DNA from 2 places in the Thalassotalea atypica genome. Region 2 is predicted to be linked to the other one. Evidence: predicted binding sites of a transcription regulator. Region 2 holds the regulator's gene; the other holds the start of a gene.

Region 1 (9,434 bases), 450 kb from region 2:
CTTTTTGATTAGAAATATTTATTATTCAACAAACTTACATATTCTTAATTTAACTTAAAGAAATAGTTTGCTTTTATAAAAAACCGAGTAAAATACTCAAGTTTTCGAAGCCTTGCATAGTTTACCCAAATATTGGGGTAATACCATCACTTTGCAAGGTTTAAGTTATTATTTTTAGTTAAGTAAAATGCATTATAAGCATATGGTGCTTGTAGCATTTGCAAAGAGGTCGTCATGGATACTATTGAGCGTATTAAAGAGCAAATCGCAGAAAATTCTATTTTGCTATATATGAAAGGTTCACCAAAGTTGCCAAGTTGTGGCTTTTCTTCACAAGCTTCACAAGCGTTAATGTCTTGTGGTGAAAAGTTTGCTTATGTAGATATCCTACAAAACCCTGACATTCGTGCCGAGCTGCCAAAGTATGCTGATTGGCCTACATTTCCACAACTATGGATTGACGGTGAACTAGTTGGTGGTTGTGACATTATCTTGGAAATGTACCAACAAGGTGAATTACAGACGTTAATTACCGAGTCTGCCGCCAAAGCAAGCACTGAAGAAAATTCATAGTAATCTGTTGAATTTTTACAATACAGCACAATACTAGTGCTGTTGAATTAATTAATTAATGGTTAACGCTGTTAATTGTCACACTTTATAACATTGGAGAATAACATGAGTGTATTAGTCGGTCGTCCAGCTCCGGACTTCACTGCAGCAGCAGTTTTAGGTAGCGGTGAAATTGTAGATAGCTTCACACTTTCAGAAGCAATTAAAGGTAAAAAAGCAGTTGTATTTTTCTATCCATTAGATTTTACATTTGTATGTCCTTCTGAGTTACTTGCTTTTGATCATCGTATGGAAGAGTTCCAAAGCCGTGGCGTCGAAGTAATTGGTGTTTCTATTGACTCTCAGTTCTCTCATAATGCATGGCGTAACACGCCAGTAAATGAAGGTGGTATTGGCCCAGTTCAATACACTTTAGTTGCTGACGTTAAACATGAAATTTGTCAAGCTTACGACGTTGAGCATCCTGAAGCAGGTGTTGCGTTCCGTGGTTCATTCTTAATTGATGAAGAAGGCAATGTTCGTCATCAAGTCGTTAATGATTTACCACTAGGCCGTAACGTTGATGAAATGATTCGTATGGTTGATGCATTACAATTCCACCAAGAACACGGTGAAGTGTGTCCTGCTGGTTGGAACAAAGGTGACAAAGGTATGACTGCATCTCCAGAAGGTGTTGCATCTTACTTAGCGGATAACGCTGACGAATTATAATTTATCCACAAAATAAATTAGTGTAAATAAAAAAGCCAGTCAATGACTGGCTTTTTTTATACATTATTTGGCTTCTTCAGCAATTAAAGGCCAACCACCTAAGCGCTGCCATTTATTGATAATTTTGCAAAACAATTCAGCCGTTTTCTCGGTATCATAAAGTGCGCTGTGAGCTTCACTGTTATTAAACTCAATTTCTGCTGCTTCACAAGCTTTAGCGAGCACGGTTTGACCGAAAGCAAGTCCGGATAAAGTAGTTGTGTCAAAGCTTACAAAGGGATGAAACGGACTGCGCTTTATATTGCAACGTTCAATGGCTGCATTTAAGAAACCTAAATCAAAGGCGGCGTTATGAGCAACCATAACTGCGCGTTGACATCCTGCTGCTTTCATTTTTTTACGAATGAGCTTAAACATTTCTTTAAGTGCATCGCTTTCTTCTACTGCACCGCGCAATGGGTTTGTTGGGTCTATGCCGGTAAACTCTAATGCTGCGGGCTCAAGATTTGCGCCTTCAAAAGGCTCAATATTAAACCAAATCTTCTCATCAATAGAAAATTCGCCACTTGCCTCATCCAGTTTTAACGTACAGGCCGCCATTTCTAAGAGGGCATCGGTTTTTGCATTAAAGCCTGCGGTTTCTACATCGATTACTACAGGGAAATATCCTCTGAATCTTTGCGCCATTGGCGACTTTTCTTCTTTAGAGGTTACGGTAGTTTCTTTAGATACGTCTAACATAAATGAACAATGATATGAATAAAGCTATAATTTTTGTATTATCTCAGATATAGCAAGCAAACTCGACCTGAGTTTACTGAATTTGTTAAGAGCCCGCTTTTTTTTAATTAGTGGTAAAGTTTAACGTAGGACTGTCGATACATAGGGTGTAAGTTACTTTAAATAATGAATGCTATGACAAAAACAATTTCACTATTTCTAGGGATAATTATAGCCAGCCAAGCACAGGCAGGCATGCGCCAATATCAAGCGGATTTGGCTAGTTCCGAGTGGCAGCTGTCTCAAAACTCTCGTTTAAATTGCACTCTATCGCATAACATTCCAAATTATGGTGAAGCTCGCTTTGCGAGTATAGCCAGTCGTTCAAACAATTTGATGTTTGAGTTGGATATGTTAAGGATGCCCGACAGCTATTCATTAGCCGAAGTACGTTCAGTTGCCCCTAGTTTTAGGCCAGGTATGAGTGATAGAACACTTGCAGACATGAAGTTGTTTAAACAATTCAACCCTAGCCTATCCAAGAAAGTTGCTTGGACTATGCTCAGTGAATTAGAGCAAGGCATGAATCCCACGTTTTATTATGATGATTGGTATAGCAATGCAGACAAAATAGCTGTTGGATTGTCGACGGCCCGCTTTCAAGAAGCGTATCGAGAATTCGTTGGTTGTCTAGGGAATTTACTGAATTTTAGCTTTGAGGATATTTCCTATACCGTACTTAATTTTGAATTTGGTGGCGATAAGTTCACTAAAGCTTCTTTGCGCCGTATGGCGATGATCAGTGAGTATTTAAGTTTAGATCCAGAACTGGAGCTTGTTCTAATTGATGCCTATTCTGATAGTTATGGTGGCCGTTGGACTAACCAAAAAACATCAGAGAAACGAGCAAATAAAATTCGAGAATATTTTGTTAAAAATGGCATTGATGCCAGTCGAATAGAAGCTAAAGGTTATGGTGAGAAAAGACACATAGCCTCTAATAACAGCGTAATTGGCCGCAGTAAAAACCGCCGTGTTGTGATCCAAATGGAAAAACCATAGAAAAAAGAAATTGTATAATAGATATAACAGTTGAATAGGCGTGTAGATTGGGTTTAATCTACACGCCTATTTTTTATACATCAACAAAGTAGAGAGATAAATGAAACATCGTTTTTCAGTTTTCTTATTGTCGCTAATTTGCATAGTAAATCTTGCCTATGCCGAAGTTAATGACGATTACACCTATGCTAATTATGACCAAGTTAAAGTCAAACATGCCTATTTGGATTTGTCTGTCAACTTTGAAGAAAAAGCTTTAGAAGGTTTTGCCGAGCTTTCATTACATTGGATCAGTGAATCGAACCAGCCAATTTATTTAGATACACGAGATCTTATTATTGAGCGAGTGATGGCCAAAAGTGCTAGTGGCAATTGGCAAAAAGCTGATTTCGAATTAGCAAAACGAGACGATGTTTTAGGTAGTAAGCTTACGGTGAGTGCGCCATTTAAAGCCGCTAAGTTACGTGTTTACTATCAATCGACAGACAAGGCATCAGGTTTGCAATGGTTAACGCCAGCGCAGACTGCAGGCAAAAAGCATCCGTTTATGTTTAGTCAAAACCAAGCCATTCACGCACGTTCTTGGATCCCTATTCAAGATACGCCAAGTGTCCGTATGACTTATACAGCACGGATCAGTACTGATCCTCAATTACTCGCCGTGATGAGTGCGAATAATGTGCCTGACACCAAAAAAGATGGTGATTACTACTTTTCTATGCCGCAGCCTGTTCCTCCATACTTGATTGCAATTGGAGTAGGGGACTTAACATTCAAGCCGATGAGTAAATATACTGGTATTTACGCAGAGCCAAGTGTTGTTGACTCAGCCGTTGCAGAATTTAACGATACTCAGGCGATGATTGATGCGACAGAAAAGCTCTTTGGTCCATACCGTTGGGGTAGATATGATCTACTAATTTTGCCACCAAGCTTTCCGTTTGGCGGCATGGAAAACCCTCGTTTATCCTTTATTACACCAACAGTAATCGCCGGCGACAAGAGCCTAGTCAATCTTATTGCCCATGAACTAGCACATTCGTGGTCGGGTAATTTGGTGACTAACGAATCATGGCGCGATTTATGGTTAAACGAAGGCTTTACCAGTTATGTTGAAAATCGCATCATGGAAGAAGTATTTGGACGTAACCGTGCTGTGATGGAGCAATCATTAGACGCACAAGGCTTAAGTTATGAAATTGCTGAATTACCTCCGGGCGATACGCAGCTTTATATAGATTTAGCGGGCAGAGATCCTGACGACGCCTTTTCTGGAGTGCCATATACTAAAGGCCAATTGTTCTTAATTTATTTAGAAAATAAGTTTGGTCGTGATGTCTTTGACGTGTTCGTCCGTGAGTATTTTGATCAATTCGCTTTCGAACCGATTGGAACACAAGCTTTTGTTACTTACATCGAAAAAGAATTGATCAACAAACACCCTGGTGTTGTTAGTATGGAGCAGGTCAATGAATGGATATACGAGCAGGGCTTGCCTTCATTTGTACCAAAACCAACCTCAAACGCATTCATCATAATTGATCAGCAAATATCTCAATATATTGGCGATCAAATATCGTTATCAGCATTACCAACTGACAAATGGACAGTTCATCAGTGGCTGCACTTCATTAATAACTTGCCGGTAAATATTTCTTTAGAAAAAATGAAAGTGTTGGATGAGCAATTTAAGCTAACAACAAGCACCAATGCAGAAATTGCACACGCTTGGTACATGCTTGCTTTAAAGGCAAATTACAAAGTTGTCATGGCGCCAATGAGAGATTATTTGATTGGCATTGGGCGCAGAAAGTTGATTGTGCCGATATACAAATCATTGGCAGAGTCAAGTGAAGGGAAAGCTTGGGCTAGGGAAGTATATCAAATAGCCCGACCTGGCTACCATCCTTTGGCACAAGGGACTATTGATAATATATTAAATTGATATTTACCGCATTTAGAGATAAAAAAACGCTGATTTTAATCAGCGTTTTTTTATGGCGTTTAATCTTATTTTTTCTGCAAACTAATGAAAATTATATTTAGCTATTTGTAAATTTAACTAATTGTTTTCTATACTTCTTTAGATGCTTCTAACTAAAAATAAAATGCGCTATAGATCTTAAGAGGTAAACCACTAAGAACGACTTAATATAATAAGAACAAATTTCGTCAAACCCCAAGCAAAGGCTTGTATTGCTGAATGAACAATTCGGTAGGGCATCTTTTGCGTCTTTTAATAAGTAAAGTTGTTGAAATATAAGAATAAATTTCATTTTTCCAAATTTTTTACTATCCTTAAATTATAAGACTAAAAATTAAGCAATTTAGAAAGAATCGATGTAAATAAAAGTGACCTTGCTTAGTACGCTACCAATATCAGTGTTGTTTCTAGCGGAGCGTTCATATCATCTTTTCTTTATTGGAATTGTCACACTGAAGTGATTGTTGGGGAATTTGTGGAAACTACAAGTCAAATAGAACAACTATGGCCAATTGCTGCCTTTTTCATCATCCTAGTCATCATGCTTATTGGCATGTTGCTTTTGTCATACGTACTCGGCCCCAAAACTAAATCAAGAGCCAAACACACACCTTATGAGTCGGGTGTTATTTCAGTTGATGACAATAGAACCCGCTTCACCAATCATTTTTTTCTCTACGCCATCTTCTTCGTTATTTTCGATTTAGAAACTATTTTTCTTTTTGCTTGGGTTATCGCTTTTGATGAAGTTGGCTGGGCAGGCTTTATCGAAGCGTGCATCTTCATCACTATTTTGCTCGCCGCACTAGTTTATTTATGGCGAATTGGAGCGTTGGAACTTAAAAAACGTCATGAACCGTCACGAAGTAGGAGAGCTTCCTAATGGATTGGTCTATAACCAAGGCTGAACTTGATAGGCAAATGGGACACGCTAAGCTCATTCATGAAGAAGAGCTGAAAAGAAATGTGATGTTTGCCAAACTTGATGACTTGGTCAATTGGGGTCGTAAAAACTCCATTTGGCCATTTAATTTTGGTTTGAGTTGCTGTTATGTCGAAATGGCTACCAGCTTCACTTCAAGACACGATATTGCAAGGTTTGGTGCTGAAGTGATAAGAGCAACGCCTAGACAGGCAGACTTGATGGTTATATCAGGAACGTGTTTTAGGAAAATGGCGCCTGTTATTCAGCATTTATACGAACAATTGTTAGAGCCAAGATGGATTATTTCAATGGGCTCTTGCGCCAACTCTGGTGGCATGTATGACATTTACAGCGTTGTCCAAGGGGTTGATAAATTTATTCCTGTTGATGTTTATGTTCCAGGCTGTCCTCCGAGGCCAGAAGCCTTGTTAGAAGGACTTTTATTACTTCAAAATCAAATTCAGCACCAACCTCGACCACTGAGTTGGGTTGTGGGCGAGCAAGGCATTAGTGAAATACCTAAGCCGTCTTTAAGAGACATTAAATTGGACCATCGTATTAGCACGGTTAACCTTGACTCGCCGGATGATTGCTGATGGGAAGCGTTAATTTACACCTAAGTCAGGATTGGCAGCTAAATGATGCAATTCCTGTTATCGACGAAATTAAAGCTACATCTCCGTCATTGAAAATCACACCTGTTACCGTCTTGGATGTGATCAAAGATGATATTCCTACGGTTTGGGTCGATAAAAAAGATGTTTTGGGGTTAATGCAAATCCTAAGGTTTGAACTACAGCCTGCATTTGATATGTGTTTTGATCTTTCAGCCATTGATGAAAGTGAACGTCAAAACAAGTCCGCACAAACTGATGCATTTACCCTTAGTTATCACCTTCGCTCCTATGAACGAAACACTGATTTGCGTATCAAAGTGTCTCTCGCTGGGCATGACAAGAGGATAGACAGTATTTGCCAATTTTGGCCGAATGCAAATTGGTATGAAAGAGAAGTGTGGGACATGTTTGGTATCACATTTGATGGACATCCTCATTTAGCCCGAATCTTAATGCCAACCACATGGAAAGGACACCCATTATTGAAAACACATCCTGCCCGTGCAACTGAAATGGACCCGTTTACGCTACCTGAGTACCAGCAAGACAAAGAGCAAGAAGCACTACAATTTAATCCTGAAGCATGGGGCATGAAAAGGCAGAGTAAAAATAGCGACTTTATGTTTTTAAACCTTGGCCCAAATCATCCAAGTGTTCATGGCGCTTTTCGAATTGTGCTGCAAATGGATGGAGAAGAAATTGTCGATTGTGTTCCTGATATAGGTTACCACCATCGTGGTGCTGAGAAGATGGGCGAGCGGCAATCTTGGCATAGCTACATTCCTTATACCGATCGCATTGATTACCTTGGCGGGGTGATGAATAACTTCCCTTACGTCATGGCAGTTGAACAACTTGCCGGTATTAATGTACCGGATAGAGCGAAAATGATACGCATCATGACAGCAGAAATGTTTCGAATTTTGAGTCATTTACTGTTTTACGGCACTTTTGCTCAAGACGTTGGGGCGTTGTCTCCAATTTTTTATATGTTTGTCGATCGAGAGAAACTTTTTGGCATTATAGAAGCATTCACAGGTGCAAGAATGCACCCTAGTTGGTTCAGGATTGGCGGCATCGCGAGTGACCTACCTAAAGGGTGGGATACGCTAGTACGAGACTTTGTAAATTACTTTCCAAAGCGCCTGGACGAATATGACAAAATGGTCATGCAAAATTCAATCTTGAAAAAGCGCACAGTAGATATCGGCGCCTATACCTCAGAAGAAGCAATAGCTTGGGGAGTCACCGGTCCAGGGTTAAGGGCTACAGGGTATAGCTGGGATTTAAGAAAACAACGACCTTATAGCGGCTACGACCAATTTGAGTTTGAAGTACCAACAGGAAACAAGGGAGATTGTTATGACCGTTGCCGCGTACGCGTTGATGAAATGCGAGAAAGTATAAAAATCATCGAACAATGCCTGAATAACATGCCTGAAGGCCCTTACAAAGCTGAACATCCACAAACTACACCGCCAGATAAATCAAAAACAATGCAGGATATTGATACCTTGATCCCGCATTTCATCAATGTCTCTTGGGGCCCAACAATTCCTGCAGGAGAAGTCACGGTAAGTGTTGAAGCAACTAAGGGCATCATGGCATATCACTTGGTGAGTGATGGCAGCACCATGAGTTATAGAACCCGTATACGAACACCCAGCTTTGCGCATTTACAAATGTTGCCATTGATCAGTCAGGGTCAAATGGTGGCAGATTTAATAGCCACGCTTGGCAGTATTGATTATGTCATGGCCGATGTGGATAGGTGAGCAAATGAAAACAATTGAAATTGAAACCATTAAGACCGTTCAGATTGACTATACGCATTACCTCTCAGAGCAAGAAATTGAAGCCATTACTCATGAACTTGGCATTATGGAAACGCCAGAGGCAGCAGGCATCGAAGCTTTGAAAGTTGTTCAGCAATATAGGGGGTGGATAAGTGATGAAAGTCTTTTTGCCATTGCCGATATGTTGCAGATGCCAGCGAGTCAATTAGAAGGGGTAGCAACGTTCTATAATCTTATCTATCGCCAGCCAGTTGGACGTTTTGTTATTCATTTATGCGACAGTATTAGTTGCCACTTACTGGACTACCAGAGAGTTTTTGAATCTATCAGTAGCCACCTAGATATAGAGTATGGCCAGACTAGCGCCGATGGTATGTTTACTTTGCTGAGTAATGCCTGCTTAGGAGCTTGTGATAAATCGCCAGTCATGATGATTGGGAAAAAGCAGTATACCAATTTAACTCCTGAGTCAGCGGTTAGTGTTTTACAATCACTCAAGAGCACGGTGGATGCCGAATATGGAGGTGATAATGGATAAAGCCTTTGACTTTCCATTAACCTACCGGGTTGACCTGGAACAACCAATGAATATTAGCGCATATCAAGCGTCCGGCGGATATCAAGGAGCGACTGTGGCTATTCAAGAGCATAGCCCAGCTGAAGTGTTAGATATTGTGAAGGAGAGCACCTTGAAGGGGCGCGGAGGGGCAGGCTTTCCAACAGGAATGAAATGGAGCTTTGTTCCGATGTTCTCACCTGATGACGAGAATGCACCGGACAATAAATACTTAGTGTGTAACGCCGATGAAATGGAACCCGGTACATTTAAAGACCGTTTATTGCTTGAAGGTGTTCCACATCAGCTCATTGAAGCCATGATTATTGCGGCCTATACCATTGGCGCGAACAAGGCCTATATATTCTTGCGCGGGGAATATCACCTCGCGGCGCAGCGATTGCAAAAAGCAATTGATGAAGCATATCAAGCCAATTGGTTAGGCAACAAAATACAGGCAACTGACTATTGCCTTGAACTTTATTTGCAT
Region 2 (9,434 bases):
ATCAGATGCTGCCAGAGCATTAACCATTAATACGCCTAAGACGGGCGGGCAATCCATTAGGACATAGTCATACTCACCCGACAGTTTTTCGATGGCCTTTTTAAGCACCAACCCCATGCCTCCCTTACTTCCTAAGGAGCGATCAAGCGTCGCTAAACCCATCGTAGCAGGCAAAATATCAATATTGGGGTAACTGGTCGGGCATAGGCTTTGCACTACTTGCTCTTTTGAAGAGACTTGCACAAAAAGATCGTAGACACTTAACTCGAGGTCTTCAGACTCTATGCCGAAGTAGTAGCTTAATGAGGCATGCGGATCCGTATCAATAAGCAGGACTTTTTTACCATTTTCAGCTAACAAGCCACCAAGCGCTATAGTCGATGTTGTTTTCCCAACACCACCTTTTTGATTTGCTATTGTCCAAACGTTCAAAGCTACACCTTAGTTACTTGAAAGAGCTATATCCGATAAATCAGTTATTTGATTCATCTGTATCATCCACACGTGTGGTAATTCTTATACCACCGTTTTCCATCCGGATGATTCTAATTTTATTATCTTCACCAGAAGATTCAACTACTTCCTTTATCGCTTCAACATCTTTTACACTAATAGTTGGCGTATTGAGTAGGTTTTCTTGATTGAGGCCATATTTAGAGATTGCAATAACTACCCGTCGGTTTTGTGCTCGACCAGTAGTGGTTGCGTTATTCGCGGTAGGTGCATATTGACCGTACCCTTCAATCGCCATTCTTTTAGGATTTATTGCTAACTGTTCCATAATTTTCAAAATCGCTGTTGCTCTGAAAACTGATAGTTCCCAGTTTGACTCGAAAATCTCATTATTGATCGGTTGATCGTCAGTATAGCCTCGAACTCGAATAAAGTTTGTAACGTTCGCTAAGATTTCATTGATTACTTCTAGTATTGCATTCGCATTATTGGTTGGAGACGACGAACCACTAGGAAACAAAAGAGCACTATTTAGCTCGATTTCAAGCCAGTCACCGTCGACTTGTAACTGGGCATAACCTGACTCAATGATATCGTAAAGTGCGGTGTGCAACTCTTTTTCTAAAGACGTGAGATTCGTGCCAACAACACTGTCTGCAACATTTGATAAGATAGGCTCACCATCAGTAATCTCAGGGCCCGCCTCATCTTGGATACCGTTACCAAAAAGTCGTTTGTTCGTCTTACTGGAGTTTACCGGTAAAATATCATCACCATGACCTTTGTTTTTAGTCAGCGTTTTATCTGCTTGAAATACACGCCCAATAGACTCTGTCACACTCTCGAAAGGCTTTTCATTGACCATTGCCATGGCATATAGCACAACAAAAAGTGCAAACATTAGGGTCATATAATCCGCATAAGAGATTAACCAACGATGGACATCATCGTGTTCTACTTTGTGTCTTCTCGTTCTATACCTGTTCATCTTGCAACCTAAAAGCTGACAATCTGTTTTCGATTGCATGCGGGTTTTCTGCCAATGAAATTGAAACCAGCCCCTCTAAGATCATTTCCCGGTATAAAGTTTGTTGATAAACAATCGCTCTTATTTTGTTTGCCACAGGAATATATATTAGGTTCGCAAAACCAACGCCGTAAATTGTAGCAACAAACGCGGTGGCTATTCCTTGCCCCAGTAATTCTGGATCTTGCAAATTGCTCATCGCCTGAATAAGCCCTAGCACAGCTCCTAAAATACCAATTGTAGGACTGTAGCCCCCCATCGATTCAAAAATGTTCGCCGAACGTAGATTATGCTCGCGATAAAGTTCTAAATCGATTTCAAGAGAGTTACGAAAATTTTCCGTCTCTACTCCATCAGCTAGTAAATTCAACCCTTTATTTATGAATCGGTCTTCTTCATCCAGCGCTATGTTCTCTAGCACTAAGTAACCGGATTCTCTTGCTTTTGCAGCCCAATCAACAATACGCTCTATACCTTGTTCAAAATTGTAGGTGGGAGGAATAAAGATCCATTTAAGAATATTGAGCGCGTGCCGAAACTGCTCTGTTGAAGATTGTAACATCACAGCACCTAGGGTACCGCCAAATACAATCAAAAAAGCGGGTAATTCAAAAAGGGTGGATATTGCTCCACCTTCAATACTGAAGCCTAAATAAATTGCAAAGAACGCGATAATAAGCCCAGCAATACTGAGCTTATCCATGTCCTATTTCCTTTAAAATAGAGGGTGCAATTGCGTCTAATGCGATTGATAACTGCGATATACCCGCTGTGGTTACAGCCTGTGGCATACCATATACAACACATGATTCTTCATCTTGTGCCCAAATGGTGGCACCTTTACTTTTTAACATGCGTGATCCTTCCCTACCGTCAGCCCCCATTCCTGTTAGTATTATACCTAATACATTACCGGAAAATATTTTAGCGGCTGAACCAAAACTAATATCAACACTGGGTTTATAAGCAACGCGATCTGACTTGTCTTCCAGTATTTTAAGTTTTGCAGCATTTTCTGTGCCATCAAGTATCATTTGCATGCCACCTGGCGCTAGGTAAGCACAGCCTGGTTTTAGCACATCACCATTCTTTGCTTCTTTGACAGAAATTTGACACAAAGAATTGAGTCGATTGGAAAATGCTTCAGTAAACGCGGCAGGCATATGCTGAATCATGATAATAGGTAATGGGAAATCCGCAGGAAATTGCGTGAGAATATTTTGTAACGCAATAGGTCCTCCGGTTGAGGTGCCAATCGCGAGTAATTTATATGACTTGCCAGAGCTTCTTTTAACCACCTGCGCGCTTACTGGGGAGTTAACCGTAGGTTTAAGCTCTCCCATCGTACGTCGAAGAGGCTTACTTGATGCGCCTTTAAGTTTTGTCTCCCGAGGCATTATCAATGATCTTGGTTTTCTTTTTAAGAACTTTGATTTTCGTGCCAGCTGGACAACGCGTTCACGCAATAAGCTACCAGCGTCATCTGTATTCTTGGCAATTTCATTAAATTTTTTAGGAAGAAAGTCCAATGCCCCAGCATCAAGAGCATCTAATGTTGCTTTAGCTCCCTCATGAGTCAATGAAGAAAACATCATTATGGCGGTGGGCGATTCAACCATAATTTTTTTAACCGCTTCAATGCCATTTAAAACCGGCATTTCGATATCCATGGTGATGGCATCGGGCCTTAGCGCTATGGCTTTTTCAACGGCTTCCCTACCGTTAGTTGCAACATCAACAACTGTTAGGTTTGGATCCAATTCTAATAAATCGCTGACCCGTCGCCTAAAAAAACTTGAATCATCAACAACTAATACCTTATAGGCCATTTGTTATCTCTTTGGTTTTATAGGTTAAGAGCGCAGCTTTTTATGTACAGCCGATTTCTTTGCGTAATGCTTAAGCATACTAGGAACATCCAGAATCAATGCAATACCACCATCACTGGTAATCGTAGCACCCGCCATACCAGGCGTGCCATGAAGTAGCCTATCAAGCGGTTTAATAACAACTTCTTCTTGACCAATCAAACTATCCACAACAAACCCTATTTGCTGAGAGCCTAGCTGTACGATAACAACATGCCCAGAATCACGGGATTTTTGTTCATCTTTAAAGTCTCTTACAAGCCATTGATCTAAATAGAACAACGGAATAGCTTTGTCACGAACAATAATCGTTAATTGACCGTCCACAATATTCGTGTTGGTTAAATCTAAATGAAATATTTCATTGACGCCCGCTAGAGGAAGTGCAAACGTTTGATTGCCTACAATAACCATAAGAGTAGGTAGAATTGCTAAAGTAAGCGGTACTTTTATCTCTAAAATAGTGCCAACACCGAGCTCAGAATCAATGTTCACGGTGCCGTTTAACTGAGTAATTTTAGTTTTGACAACATCCATACCAACGCCACGGCCTGATACTTCAGAAATTTCAGTTTTAGTTGAAAAACCTGGTGCAAAAATAAGGTTGAACGCTTCCTTCTCAGGCATTCTTGCTGCAGCTTCTGCATCAAGCACACCGCGTTCAATAGCAATACTTTTCAATTTTTCAGCATTCATCCCGGCGCCATCATCTTTAATGGTTAACAGGATATGATCCCCTTCTTGCGAGGCTGATAGAATAACGGTACCTTCGCTGGGTTTTCCGTTGGCTACCCTTACTGATGGTTCTTCAATACCGTGATCGACAGAGTTACGAACCAAATGCACCAACGGATCTGCTAACGCTTCAACTAAGTTCTTATCTAGATCAGTTTCTTCACCTTCAAGTATAAGTTTAATTTCTTTACTCAAACTACGAGCTAAGTCGCGAACAACCCGAGGAAAACGCCCAAACACTTTCTTAATTGGTTGCATACGCGTTTTCATGACGGCACCTTGAAGATCGGTCGTGACGGCATCAAGATTTGATACTGCTTTCGTTAAATCTTCATCTTCTTTGGTCATACCAAGTGAGGTCAGTCGATTACGGACTAATACTAATTCGCCTACCATGTTCATAATTTGGTCTAGACGCTTAGTATCAACACGAACTGTAGTTTCCGCTGGTGGAGCGGCAGGTGCAGCAGGCTTTTTATCGGCAGTTTTAGGGCTTGCTTTAGCAGCCGGTTTTGGCACAGCTTTCGCAGGTGTTTTTTGTACAGGCTTAGCTGACTCTACTGGGGTAGGTGCTGATTTTTCAGGTTCTACTTTTGATGATGCTTTCGGCGCATTTCCTTTGCCATGTAATTGATCCAGTAATTCTTCAAACTCTAGATCATTAATTTCATCTGAACTAGGTGCTGGTTGCGCAGAAGCTCCACCGCTTACATTAGCAGAAAAAGCACCTTGTCCGTGTAATTCATCTAACAATGATTCAAACTCGTCATCCGAAATTTCATCACTGCTTGAAGACGTCCCTGTGGTTTCTGGGGTTTTAGTAGCAGAAGGACCGCCACTTGGGCCATGTAATTCATCGAGCAAACGCTCAAATTCATCTTCGGTCATCTCATCGCCATCACTTGCGCTAGTATCTGTACTAACGACTGGCTCAGGCTCTGGGGCAACTTCTTGCGGCGCTGCAGTAGTTTCTTCAGTCTCTGGAATACTTAAACGGTGAAGTTCTTCGATTAATCCAGGATCTGGAGTGTCCATCGCTTCGCGTGCTTGTACACGAGCGTATTGTTCGTTGATGGTATCAAGTGCCTGTAAGATGACATCCATCAATTCAGGTGTCACTGAACGTTGGTTGTTTCTTAAAATATCGAACACGTTTTCGGCACCGTGACAAACCTCGACAAGCTCTGTCAATGCCAAGAAGCCAGCACCGCCTTTAACGGTATGAAAGCCCCTAAATATTGCGTTTAATAAATCAGCATTATCAGGGTCATTTTCAAGTTCTACAAGTTGTTCTGATAATAATTCTAAAATTTCACCAGCTTCTATTAAGAAGTCTTGTAGAATTTCTTCATCCGCTTCAAAGGACATGCACTAACTCCCGCTAAAATCCTAAACTAGATAAGAGATCGTCAACATCGTCTTGATCAGCGACAACATCATCTCTGTCTTCAGTATTTACAATTGGCCCTTCTACAAGGTTATCCCCTGTTTTGAGCTTAGCTTTTTTCTGCTCTTCTTCTGTTACGCCAAACATGGTCAGCATATTAATCAAGCTTTCTTCAACTTCGATAACAAGGTCAATAACTTTTCGAATAACTTGTCCGGTTAAATCTTGAAAATCTTGCGCCATCAGTACATCAGTCATTAATGCATGTACTTTTTCAGTTTCCGTACCTGTTGTTTTTAACAGTTTATCGATATCTAGACATAGGTTTTTAAATTCACCTAAATCCAAATCATTGTGCATTAATTTAATCCACAATGGATTGACCGTTTTGATTTGCTGTTGAATATTATCAACCACAGGGAAAATTGATTCGACCGCGTCCATCGTTTTGTTAGCCGCATCTTCAGTACGGCTAATAACGTAGGTTAAGCGTTCTTTAGCGTCAGGAATATCGGCATTAGCTAGGTCGCTCAATCGAGAATCAATTTGAAAATTACTCATCGAGTCATGTAATTGACGCGTTAATTTTCCGATTTCGGCAAAAAGTTCTGAATGTATAGGACTTTGAAGATCCGATATCATTTTGTCAGCTTCATCTTGTTGGCCGTTTTCTAGATATTCGACCATCAACTTGGCTTGCTCTAACGTAACTCTACCGCTAGGATTATTACTCATAGAATTCCCTCACGCTTATGTTGCGGTTAGCCTAAACGTTCAAAAATTTTATCTAATTTTTCTTTCAATGTTGCAGCGGTGAACGGCTTAACAATATAACCGTTAACACCCGCTTGAGCGGCCATCACAATTTGCTCTTTCTTAGCTTCAGCAGTAATAAGCAAAACAGGTATGTGTGCTAATTTTTCGTCAGCACGAATAGCTTTGAGTAGATCTATACCTTGCATGCCTGGCATGTTCCAGTCGGTCACGACAAAATCAAAGTCACCGCCTTGTAACATTGGTAAGGCAGTGCTGCCATCATCTGCTTCTTGAATATTAGTAAAACCTAAATCACGTAATAAATTTTTTACAATTCGTCTCATGGTTGAAAAGTCATCAACAACAAGTACTTTCATATTTTTATCCAAGACATCCTCCGGATATTAACAAGTAACTATAACTTCTTATTCTACTTAACTTTGCCAAGATTGCATACGTGCTTTTAATCGATGCATGGCTTGACTATGTATTTGACTCACTCTTGACTCACTTACGTCAAGAACTTGTCCTATTTCCCGTAAATTAAGCTCTTCATCATAATACAGTGACAGTACTAAAGCTTCTCGCTCAGGTAAAGTCGAAATGCATTCTGTTAACTTTTTTTTAAAAACTATTTGCTCAATTGATTGATAAGGGTCGTCTACTTTGTAGCTGTGTTCATAATTAATCGAATCATCACTGACCCCTAAGTCTTCAATGCCAATTATTTTGCCAGCACTGACTTCATTAAGAATATGATGGTATTCATTTAACGAAATTTCAAGTTTTTCAGCAACTTCACTATCTGAAACATCTCGACCATATTGAGCTTCTAAACTTCTGATGGCATCACTGACCATACGACTGTTTTTGTGAACGGAGCGTGGGGTCCAATCCCCTTTCCTTATTTCATCAAGCATAGCACCGCGAATACGAATACCTGCGAAGGTTTCAAAACTGGCGCCTTTGCTACAATCAAAGTTGGTTGCAGCTTCAAACAAGCCAATCATGCCGGATTGAATTAAATCTTCTACTTGAACACTTGCAGGTAGGCGTGCCAATAGGTGGTAAGCGATGCGTTTTACTAAAACAGTATGTTGCTCTAATAAGGCAGACTTATCGGTTTGGTTACTATATGCATTGGTTTTAGCCACTATAGCTCCGAGGGTAACAAACTATTGTTCTAACAATTGTTCGATAAAAAACTCTAAGTGACCTGACGGCTGATGGGGTATAGGCCATTTACAGACTTTATTTGCTAAATCTTTAAACGCCATAGCCGCAGGAGAAGCGGGAAACGCTTCAACAATCACTTTTTGCTTTCGTACGGACTTTCTAATATTTTCATCAAATGGAATGATGGCTACTAGCTCTAAGGCCACATCTAAAAAACGATCCGTAACTTTAGTTAATTTACCGAAAAGCTGTTGACCTTCACGTTGACTACGTACCATATTAGCAACAACTTTGAATTTAAACACACCATGGTCGCGACTCAGGAGCTTCATTAGGGCATAGCAATCGGTAATTGATGTAGGCTCATCGCATACGACTAACATAACATCTTGTGCGGCCCGAGAAAAACTCAGTACCATGTCAGAAATACCTGCTGCCGTATCTACTATTAAGATATCAAATTCAGTTTTTAACTCGCTAAATGCGCGAATCAAGCCTGCATGCTCTGCTGGTGTTAAATCCACCATAGATTGGGAGCCAGACGTTGCGGGAATTATTTTTATACCGCTTGGGCCTTCTATGATGATGTCATCTAACTCACACTCACCACTTAAAACATGAGAAATATTACGTTGAACTCTCAACCCTAACATCACATCAACATTGGCTAAACCTAAATCCGCATCGAGAACTAAAACGCGTTTGCCAGCTTGAGCTAACGCGATTGATGTATTCAGTGATACGTTAGTTTTACCTACACCACCTTTACCACCGGAAACGGCTATAACTTTAATTTGTTTCAAATCTTGCATTCTTCTTAAGCCACTCGCTTGGTCTAACATTTACAACTTCTCAAAATTTTAGCTAATAGCTGGGGCTGACTTTAACACCATTCGCGAGTTCATTGAATTCTTAATTAATGACTTGCTTGCCATTTTCTCTGCAAGACTAACTAATTTTCCAGCATTTGCAACCTTAATATCCTCTGGTACACGCTGTCCATCGGTTAGATAGCCGATTGGCAAACCATTTTGTATTGATGTCGAGATAATCTCACCAATACTTAAACTTTCATCTAGCTTAGTATAAATACAGCCACAAAGTGGAATTTTCTTAAACCTTTCAACGTTTTCTTGCATTACATTGGCCTGAGTATTCGCTGACAGAACTAGGTAGTTTCTGATCCGCACTCTTGAATTGCTAACCAAAGAAGACAAATGCTCTGCCAAACGCAAATCGCGTTGGCCCATACCAGCCGTGTCAATTAAGACTAATTTCTTGTTCGAAAAAGCAGACAGGATTTGCTCTAGTGACGAAGCATCTTTAGCAAGTTTTACCTGACAACCAATAATTTTACCGTAGGTTTCGAGTTGTTGAAATCCACCAATGCGGTATGTGTCCGTTGAGATTAGTGCCACATGCTCTGCACCATGCAATTGTGCAAATTTAGCCGCTAGTTTTGCCACAGTTGTCGTTTTCCCTACTCCTGTTGGGCCAACTAATGAGATAACTCCACCACGTTTTATAATATCGTTTTGTGTGGTATTGAGCTGTTGCGACAATAACGACAGTGCGTGTTGTAAGGCTTGAGCTTCAGAGGCTTGAGCTGGCACGTAACCTGCCACTTGATCAGCAATTTGCTCACTAATGCCTATTTCCATTAACTTATTCGTCAGCAATGCTCTGCTAGGATCTCGTTGCGCCATGTCCTGCCACATTAAACCGGACACTTGATGCTCTAATAATTGACGAATGGAAGCCATTTCTTCTTTCATCTTATTAAAATCACCCATGTTTACTGTGGCAGATGACGAAACTGTATTTTTGATCTCGCCGATTGACTCATCATTTGTAAGCTGTGATTGTGAATTATCTAGATGCTCATTGTCTGAGTCTTGCGCCGATTGTGCTAATCGTTCGGTAAAGCTTTTGAATTGCTCTTCAATTGAATTGGTCGGCGTTTGTCCAGACAATTGACCACCTACTTGTGGATTATTACCTGTGTATTTTTTCGTTTCAGTAGCCGCCTGAG

The links. The regulator FliA, encoded in region 2, starts transcription of late flagellar genes. The targets are predictions, from matches to a motif close to CTAAAGNTNNNNNNNNNNNNGCCGATA.
Region 1: the regulator FliA is predicted to act here: its motif matches at 2,139-2,165, upstream of QUE03_RS06340 (flagellar protein MotY).

The regions. Positions count from the first base shown of each region.
Region 1 covers NZ_AP027364.1:1,356,266-1,365,699, forward strand. The annotation lists gene QUE03_RS06325 (Grx4 family monothiol glutaredoxin) at 235-573, shown strand; gene QUE03_RS06330 (peroxiredoxin) at 679-1,284, shown strand; gene rnt (ribonuclease T) at 1,348-2,025, opposite strand; gene QUE03_RS06340 (flagellar protein MotY) at 2,200-3,066, shown strand; gene QUE03_RS06345 (M1 family metallopeptidase) at 3,167-5,011, shown strand; gene ndhC (NADH-quinone oxidoreductase subunit A) at 5,526-5,933, shown strand; gene QUE03_RS06355 (NuoB/complex I 20 kDa subunit family protein) at 5,972-6,571, shown strand; gene nuoC (NADH-quinone oxidoreductase subunit C/D) at 6,571-8,367, shown strand; gene nuoE (NADH-quinone oxidoreductase subunit NuoE) at 8,342-8,926, shown strand; gene nuoF (NADH-quinone oxidoreductase subunit NuoF) at 8,919-9,434, shown strand, end outside.
Region 2 covers NZ_AP027364.1:908,966-918,399, reverse strand. The annotation lists gene QUE03_RS04280 (ParA family protein) at 1-432, opposite strand, end outside; gene QUE03_RS04275 (flagellar motor protein MotB) at 473-1,441, opposite strand; gene QUE03_RS04270 (flagellar motor protein) at 1,428-2,183, opposite strand; gene QUE03_RS04265 (protein-glutamate methylesterase/protein-glutamine glutaminase) at 2,176-3,309, opposite strand; gene QUE03_RS04260 (chemotaxis protein CheA) at 3,334-5,451, opposite strand; gene QUE03_RS04255 (protein phosphatase CheZ) at 5,465-6,205, opposite strand; gene cheY (chemotaxis response regulator CheY) at 6,232-6,615, opposite strand; gene QUE03_RS04245 (RNA polymerase sigma factor FliA) at 6,661-7,383, opposite strand; gene QUE03_RS04240 (MinD/ParA family protein) at 7,402-8,244, opposite strand; gene flhF (flagellar biosynthesis GTPase FlhF) at 8,263-9,434, opposite strand, start outside.